DNA from 4 places in the Sinobacterium caligoides genome. Region 3 is predicted to be linked to each of the others. Evidence: predicted binding sites of a transcription regulator. Region 3 holds the regulator's gene; each other region holds the start of a gene.
The links. The regulator PhoB, encoded in region 3, activates phosphate uptake and scavenging genes when phosphate is short. The targets are predictions, from matches to a motif close to TGTCATAAANNTGTAACA.

Region 1 (2,207 bases), on a different contig from region 3:
CTCTGGCGAGGCCTCGGTTAGTGCTGATATGACGACGTATGTGCAGCGGCCTCATTGCCATGCGGTGCTTGCTAGTGGGCAACGAATCGGTGGTCTATACGATCGATTGGGAGTGGCGCGCTTTGAGCTGTTGCGGCGGACCACGCTCGCTAGCCTCGAGCTGCTAATTCAGGAGTTGCTACTGGCACATCGGTGCGATGATCGGGCGCTGTTGCAGCGTCTGCTGCACTCACTGAAGTCATCGGTAGCGAACTATGGCGCCGATGAGCTGGTGACGTTGGCGCAACAACTGGAGTATTGCTGCCTTGATCAGGCGCTATCGGCACGGCAATTACAACAGTTGCAGCACTTGCTGCAGCAGTTCACCGCAGCGCTAGCCGACTATCGGCGTTGAGGGCTAGCGATAGAGTTTGTTCTTGATCCGCAGTGGTTGCAGGCCACGCTTTATTTTCCTCAGGTGTTCTGTCAGCTCATCGCCGCGTGAGTTGGCGACGCCGACGGCGAGAATGTCGATGATAGAGAGGTGGGCGATGCGTGAGGAAATGGGGGTGAATATCTCAGTATCCTCATCGACATCGATGAAGATGGGAATATCGGCCTTGCTTGAGACCGGGGTACCACTGGGTGAGAGCGAGATCACCAGGGCACCAGCATCCTGCGCCAAACTCATGGAGTCGAGTAGGGTTTGCGTGCGGCCGGTCTGTGAAATCGCCACGACGATGTCGCCTTTATTTAGGCTGAGTGCAGCCATGGTCTGAATGTGGGCGTCGGAGTAGGCGGCAGAGATCATTTGTAGGCGGAAGAATTTATGCTGTGCATCCATCGCGACGGAAGAGGAGCCGCCAAAACCATAGAAATCAACACGATTAGCACCGCTCAGGGCAATCACCGCCTGCTCGAGTGCCTCGGGATCTAGGGCGTCGCGCACGCGGGTGAGTGTCTCTATGGTGGCGTCAATGACCTTGGTGGAGTAGTTCATCACCGAGTCGTATTCGTCAATCGTATATTCGACAAAGCTAGGAGCGGCGGCAAGCTGTTGGGCGAGTGTCAGCTTGAAACTCTGAAAACCATCACAGCCGATGGCGCGACAGAAGCGTACCACGGTAGGTTCGCTGACATGGGCCTCTTGTGCCAGGTCGACGATGCGCATGTGAATAATGTCGTGCGGTTGTGACAAGACATACTCGGCGACTTTGCGTTCTGAGCGTCGCATATTGCTCATATTGCTGTCGATCATATGCAAAAGGTTGGTTGTTTTCACAGGGTTACCGTTACTTGTTGATCGCATTGGAGGGACGGAATTGCATTTTAGCAGTATATACCTTTGCTTGTGGCGTAAGCACTTTTTCCATCAATCTTGTCGTAAATGTACAAAAAACAACCGTTACGAGGTAGTTTATTTTAATAAAGTGTATGCTTGCGTATTTTTCTTCTTCGCTATCTTGTTGTTAATTAAACTAATAATAGTTATTACTGGATATGAGTTTAGATTGAGAGGAGTGGTTATCTAGATGCGTTAGCAGAATAATTGTACGATTTTCGTTCAGCACTCCCTTATAGGCTAATTTTGATGACGTTTTGCTTGCTGGATAGCAGCATGATGCGCATTTCAGCACTGTCTTGATCTAGCCATTCAAGGGTGACTTCTTCAACGCCGTTAGCGAGAAATTCTCGGTAATCTTCAAGTGTAATATTTTTACTATCTTGAATTTTTTTTAAGCTTGAAATCGATTTTTCAATCTTGTATTTTTTGTAGTGTATCTCGTCATTTTCGCCGAGTAATTTATCCAATAATTTTTTGTATTCTTTTAGCTGATCTCTGGTTGTTTCTAGATCGCCACCACCACTGATTGCGCTACTAAGGCGGGCGATAATTCTTCTTGCTTCATCGATCTCTTTTTTCTTGTCGTTTTTATTATTTTCTAATAACCCGCTAGGTTCGATGTCTTTAATAAAATTAAACATTGCTTGCTCAGCATTGTCGACATTGATGGACCGAGGTAGCGACATGCTGTGATGACCCTGACCTCGGTTTCTACAGCAAAGCCTGCCACGATTATTTTTTCCTTTTGCTGCTAATGTTATGTAGTTGTTGCAGTGTTTACATTTTAACAGTTTTAGGCCTGAAAATAAGTAGCTATTAGACGTCTGTGTGGTTTTCTCTTTATTCGTTTTCAGTCTATGTTGTATGAGACTATATTGTTCTT
Region 2 (2,207 bases), on a different contig from region 3:
TAATCACGTCGGGATCCTGGCGCAACAGCGCGCGCACCCCGGTGGCAAAGTCTAGGTCGATATTGGCGTTAACCTGCATCTGATTAAACATCGGCTCGATCATCTCGATCGGGTCCTCAATGGTACACAGGTTCACCTCATCACTCGCCAACCGGCGCAGACTGCTATATAGCGTTGTCGTCTTACCCGAGCCCGTAGGACCCGTCACAAGGATGATGCCATTAGGGCTGGCCAGCAATCGCTGCCAGCGATTAAGGTCTTCCTTTAATAAGCCCAGTTCATCGAAGCCCTGGTTGAGCACCGTCGGATCGAAAATACGCATCACCAACTTTTCACCGAACGCCGTCGGCAGCGTCGATAAACGCAGCTCAACCTCGCCGGCATCGGGTCGGCGCGTCTTCAAACGCCCATCCTGCGGTCGACGCTTCTCAGCCACATCGAGACGCCCCAGTATCTTAATACGACTAATCACCGCCGTCGTCACCTGCGCCGGAAACTCATAGATCGTATGTAGCACGCCATCGATGCGAAAACGCACCTTACCCCTCTCCCGTCGCGGCTCGATGTGAATATCGCTGGCACGCTGATTGAAGGCGTAGCCCAGTAGCCAGTCGACAATATTGACGATATGTTCGTCATTGGCATCGGGGTCTTTCATCTGCCCCAGTTCCAACATCGCCTCGAGGTTGGTCAAACCCGCAGCCTGCCCTGCCTCGCTACTGGCGCCGCTAATCGAGCGAGCAAGAGTATAGAACTCGACCTGGTATTTTTTAATATCGGCAGGATCGACGATGACACGGCGAATGTTGCGGCTAGTAACATGACTGAGGTCGGCCTCCCAGCTATTGACCCAGGGCTGCGCCGAGGCGACCACGACCTCATCACTGTCGACAGCTAGCGCTAATATCTGGTGACGACTCGCGAAAGCGTATGACATCACCGCGCTGACCGCCGCAACATCAATCTTGAGCGGGTCGATCCTCATGCAAGGCTGACCCGACTGCTCCGACAGCCACTGCAACATACAGCTAACATCGATCTTCTTATGCTTTTTTGTTTGGTCACTCAGTTGCTGTGATGCGATAAAATTAATCGGGTGCATCGCCGCCTGTTCAGCACTACGCGACGCCATCACCAGCCGCCCGTGATCGCGCTCCGACAGCTGACCGGACGCCAACAAGCCGTCGAGTAACGAGCGTAGATCGACAATACGACCGTCAGCGGAGTACCGTAATGTTTCTGTCACATTGTTTGCTTTCACTCGCAGCCCCACACTTAAGGTTTATAATCATTCGCTTAAAACTATCAACAGCCGTTTACTTAGCGCCAGCTAACCGCCCAATATTACAGCCAGATGACAGACTGTCACAATGCTGTAACATTTGTGCCCGACAATAGGCCGATTAACGCACACTCTGCATTTTTCGCTTCCAATAACATCGGAGCCCCACAATGGTCAGCATCCCCTTTGGTAACATGTTTGGTCAATCACCGATCAAGCCTATTCAGCGCCATATGATCAAAGCACAAGCTTGTGCCGCTCAGCTCGAACACTTTATCGCCGCCGTACTGGTCAGTGATTGGGAGCAGGCCGCCAAGCAGCAGAACCAGATTAGCATTCTAGAGAATGAAGCCGATGACATGAAGCGTTCAATTCGCTTACATCTGCCAAAGAACCTCTTTCTGCCCGTACCGCGCTCTGACTTACTAGAGCTGGTCACCATGCAGGACAAGATTGCCAACAACGCCAAGGACATCGCCGGCCTCATGCTCGGGCGCGAGATGGAGATCCCTCAGGCGATTAAAGCAGCCATGGAAAGCTATGTTAAAAAGGCCATCGCTACCTCGGCGCAGGCGGTCAAGGCCATCGACGAGCTCGATAAACTGCTCGATACCGGCTTCAGTGGCCGTGAACTTGAGACTGTCGAAGCGCTAATCAGCGAACTAGATCGCCTCGAGACTGAGACCGACGAACTCGAGGTCGCCATTCGCGCCAGCTTGTTCAAGGTAGAGAATGACCTCCCTCCCATCGGTGTCATGTTTCTCTACAAAATCATTGAGCTAATCGGCGACCTCGCCGATTCCTCGCAGCGTGTCGGCGCCCGACTTCAAATCCTAATTGCCCGTTAATCAACAGAGTTTACCACCATGGATATTATCGCTAACTACGGTACGATTCTTCTTACCCTCGCCTGTGTATTTGGCTT
Region 3 (2,207 bases):
TAAAATAATCAATGAACTTTTGATCGACGATCACATTCACTAGCAACTTCTTATAATGGCCAGGGAAAGAAACGCCTATTAACTTTTTCGCCGAACCGTTAGCCCAAGTAAGCTCTCCCCCTCCACCAACGACAATAACGCCATCAGAAAGTGAGGAAGCCGCCTCCTGAAGATAAGTTTCAGCGGCACCAAGACGTCGATGCTGCTCTTCATAACGGCTGCGTAAACGGCTGTAATCAAGCGCCACTTCGCGAACCATCCCGACGCGCTTATCGGCTTCAGCGAGATCGGTTAAAGCAGCTGTATTTTCAAGCCAGCGGCGCAGACGATGCATCCGCCAAAGGTGATCAGCCACAAAGCAAAGGCACCCTGTCAACATGGCAGGCAACATGTATCCCATAGCGCCCCCTACTGCAGAGATGGGCAGGACGAAAATTAATACGCGAAGAATCTCGCGGTTGAAAGCAGGTTGGTAATTCACACGGATTCCATCTAACGAGGTTAACGTCGCTCTAATAAGCTTCAGCCCCAAGAAAGCAGGCTGAGTAAGGTCAAACAGTCACACCTTGCTCTGAGAAGCGGTAACCCGCTCCACGAACAGTCTGAATATAGACACCGAAATCTTGTCCGCTGTCGAGCTGAAGCGCCTTACGCAAACGTCTAATGTGGACATCGACAGTGCGCTCCTCAACATAGACATTACCTCCCCAGACGCGATCAAGTAGCTGTGCACGTGAATAGACCCGATCCTGATGCGTCATGAAGTAATTCAACAGGCGGTATTCGGTGGGACCTAAATTAATCATCGTACCAGCCAATAAAACCCGGTGGTTATCCGGCTCCATCACCAGCTCGCCAACAACAATCTTCTCATTGTCATTACTCGCGCCACTACGCCGCAAAACGGCATTCACTCGCGCTATAAGTTCCCGCGGGGAGAAAGGTTTCGTAATGTAATCATCAACCCCACCCTCTAAACCTTGGATCTTATTACTTTCATCAGCCTTAGCGGTCAGCATAATGACAGGGACATCCGCCACACCATCATCTTTCTTGAGGCGACGCACCAACTCGATACCACTGGTTCCAGGCAACATCCAGTCTAACAACACAAGATCTGGTTGCTCATCGAGTATCTTGCTATGCGCTTCAATCGCATCTGCCGCTTCGACACACTCGAAGTCACTAAACTCTAAGTTCATTCGTAGCATCTCACGAATGGCCGCTTCGTCATCAACAATCAATATTTTTGCGTTACTCATAGCGTCCTCATAATTAGTAGCCTCAGTTATCGTACTGCAGCGTATAGGACTATTTAACGACAGCTGTGTGACAGCTATGTTACAGGCCCTACAGAACGATCAATCGAAGATGACAGTTTTGTTACCCTGAATCATCGCCCTATCCTCTAAGTGCGCCCGTAAACCTCGCGCTAACACTCGCCTCTCGACATCCTTTCCTAGACGAACCATATCGTCTTTACTGTCACGATGGCTGACGCGAATCACATCTTGATCCAATATCGGCCCCTCATCGAGCTGCTCTGTCACATAATGACACGTCGCACCGACCAGCTTTACTCCCCTATCAAAGGCTTTTTGATAGGGGTTAGCGCCAATAAAGGAAGGTAAGAAACTGTGATGGATATTGATAATCTTGCCACTGTATTTCTGACACAAGGCTTGTGGCACTATCTGCATATAACGTGCTAAAACAATCACATCAGGATCTAGCGTTGACAACTGTTGCTCAACTTGTGCGTTTGCAACCGCCTTCTCTTGGCCTTTAAAGTCAATGTAATGGTAAGGGATCTTATGCCACTCCACCATTGCTCTTAAATTCTCATGATTGGCAATCACCGCCACAATATCGCAATTTAGCTCCCCACTCTCCCAGCGATGTAAAATGTCCGCCAAACAATGCGAGGCATGGCTCGCCATCAACACCACCTTCTTGCGTACATCAGAATCATTACAACGCCATTGCATATCGAAGCGATCTGCTAACTCAGCAAATTGTGTATAAAACTCGTCGTAACTCACATTCAAACTATCGGCAAGGATCTCGCTGTGCATGAAAAACTGCCCGGTATCCCGGTCAGCGTGGTAGTTAGCCTCTGTCATCCAACCGTCACGATCAGCGACAAACTGACTAACAGCGGCAACAATACCCACCTTGTCAGGGCAGGAGATAATCAGGCGAAAGGT
Region 4 (2,207 bases), 750 kb from region 3:
CAGGGCAACACGCCATGGCTGCAACAACTATCGCGTCGAAAACCAGTGGGGCGGTAGTGATGCTCAGTGGCATGATGCAGGCCAATGGATACTCGGCTTTCGCGCTGATCAAAGTATTATTGCCTTAAGTGTCAAATCTACGGATGGTGGCAACACGCTTTCAGGTACGACCACCTATGAATCCGAAGGTGCTATTGGCTTTAACGCGAGCCGAGCACCCGGCGAAGCATTTACGGTCGTCAATCAGTGGGGCGGCAGCCAGGAGCCCTGGCGCGAAGGAGGCACCTGGGTGCTTGGTTCTCGCCTAGACCAAGCCGTCATTGCGATCGACGTTCAGTCCAACGACAACGGTAAGACACTGACCGGCACGATGACCTACGCGAACGAGGGGGCTATCGGCTTCAAGGCGAGCTTAATTGGCGCCAATAACTACAAAGTGCAAAATCAATGGGGCGGTAGTAGTGCTCCATGGCAGCCCGCAGGGATCTGGGTCATTGGTTATCGTAATAACCAACCAGTAACCGCGTTATCCCTGCTGACGGATGATCAAGGCGAGACCTTAAGCGGCGAAATGACCTACCTCAACGAGGGTAGCATTGCTATATCCGCATCGGTAGTCGGCGAAACCGAGCCCGCCTAAACTGAGTCGCCTTGCTGGTGACCATCACCGGCAAGGCTTGCCGCAAGCGTCCCCTTATCTTCTTACCTTCTATTCTCTTCCCTACCCTCTCCCACTCCCTGTCTCTTCAGCTTTACTATTCATCGGGATAATCATTAACACACCGTGTTGCGCCCTATTTTCATTACTGTAGCGTTATCGTCATAAAAAATTAGCATTCGCTTGTTATCGTTGTGCCATATTCAGGAGGTATGATGATCAATAATAATAAATCGCTTTGGGCCGTATTACACCTTGTTGCAATCACATGTATTTTGATCAGCTTGCTGACCGGCTTACGTATCGCAATTTTAGACCATGACTATCTATTAGCTATCAGCGATTGGCTGCCACAGGGGGAGATGCACAGCTGGCACTTTCTCTCAGGCCTAGTCTTTAGCTTGACCGCAGTAGTATACGCCTACTTACGCTATAGCAAGCGGCTGATCAGCCGCCCAAGCAATAGCTCAGCAACAACGTTAGAGAAGTACCACAAACTGATTAACCGTTTACTGTACATCATCTGCGTGCTCAGCATCATCAGTGGCAGCCTGCTGTATAGCGAAAACATCGCACTGGCCTCTATTGACCTGCTATTGATTCATTATCTATTAGCCTTAGCTTTTATCGGCTATATCTTCGCCCACGGCGTCGTGTATCTGCTCACCTTTGGCTGCTCCACGCTACAGCACATACTGTCACCCTTGATGCAGCTGAGAAAAAAACAAGTCATTATTTTGTCCGTGATGACACTCACCATCATCGCTGTCAGCTATACCTTGAAAGCAACATCGGCACACTCCTTAGTATTTAAACGCATTGCTGAGGATGTCGCAATCACCATCGATGGCAAGGCCGACGAGGCCATCTGGCAGCAGGCGAAAAGCTTAACCGTCTATAGCCATGGTAGTAGAGGCGCGAGCACAACTCCTATCACCGTGAAGGCCCTGCACAATGGCCAAGATGCCTTCTTTCTTATCCAATGGCCAGACACCACGGAGAGCCTACAACACCTCCCCCTGGAAAAGACAGCACAGGGCTGGCAGGTAAAAGAAAACGGCTTCCAACACTTCGATGAGCAGCAGTACTACGAAGATAAGCTGGCCATGATGATAGCCAACAACTGCGACTTTGCCGCCGCAGGCTCTGCGCATTTAGGGCCGAAGCCACTCGAAGACAAGCCACAAAATTGGTCGGGCAAAGGTTATCACTATGTCGAAAAAGGTCTTGTCGACCTGTGGCATTGGAAGGCGGTACGTAGTAACAATATGCGTTTGATGGACGACAACTATATCGGCCCCCCCGACATCCTACGCGCCGGACTCCGTCGCTACACCGCGGGCTATCATCCCGACGCCAGTGAGTCGGGGGTCTATCGGATGAATTGGCAATGGTATAGCCCAGAGGGAATCACCCCCAAACGGCTGCCTATCGCCACAGCAAATAGCGCGAGCGAGCAAGAAACCGTTATGCGTTGGTACGACAGTCGCCCCTATCAGGCAGAAAACGACCAATACCCCGTCGGCAGTATTTTGCCCTCTGTTTTATA

Region 1: the regulator PhoB is predicted to act here: its motif matches at 1,359-1,376, upstream of hexR (transcriptional regulator HexR).
Region 2: the regulator PhoB is predicted to act here: its motif matches at 1,364-1,381, upstream of EDC56_RS15075 (TIGR00153 family protein).
Region 4: the regulator PhoB is predicted to act here: its motif matches at 819-836, upstream of EDC56_RS05075 (ethylbenzene dehydrogenase-related protein).

What each region holds. Positions count from the first base shown of each region.
Region 1 covers NZ_RKHR01000006.1:299,224-301,430, forward strand. Annotated here, with positions in the region: gene EDC56_RS16250 (response regulator) at 1-394, shown strand, start outside; gene hexR (transcriptional regulator HexR) at 398-1,261, opposite strand; gene EDC56_RS16260 (recombinase family protein) at 1,555-2,207, opposite strand, start outside.
Region 2 covers NZ_RKHR01000006.1:46,447-48,653, forward strand. Annotated here, with positions in the region: gene tfpB (type IV pilus assembly ATPase TfpB) at 1-1,261, opposite strand, end outside; gene EDC56_RS15075 (TIGR00153 family protein) at 1,453-2,130, shown strand; gene EDC56_RS15080 (inorganic phosphate transporter) at 2,149-2,207, shown strand, end outside.
Region 3 covers NZ_RKHR01000003.1:382,080-384,286, forward strand. Annotated here, with positions in the region: gene phoR (phosphate regulon sensor histidine kinase PhoR) at 1-481, opposite strand, end outside; gene phoB (phosphate regulon transcriptional regulator PhoB) at 552-1,262, opposite strand; gene purU (formyltetrahydrofolate deformylase) at 1,362-2,207, opposite strand, start outside.
Region 4 covers NZ_RKHR01000003.1:1,136,380-1,138,586, forward strand. Annotated here, with positions in the region: gene EDC56_RS05070 (lectin OAA family protein) at 1-640, shown strand, start outside; gene EDC56_RS05075 (ethylbenzene dehydrogenase-related protein) at 871-2,207, shown strand, end outside.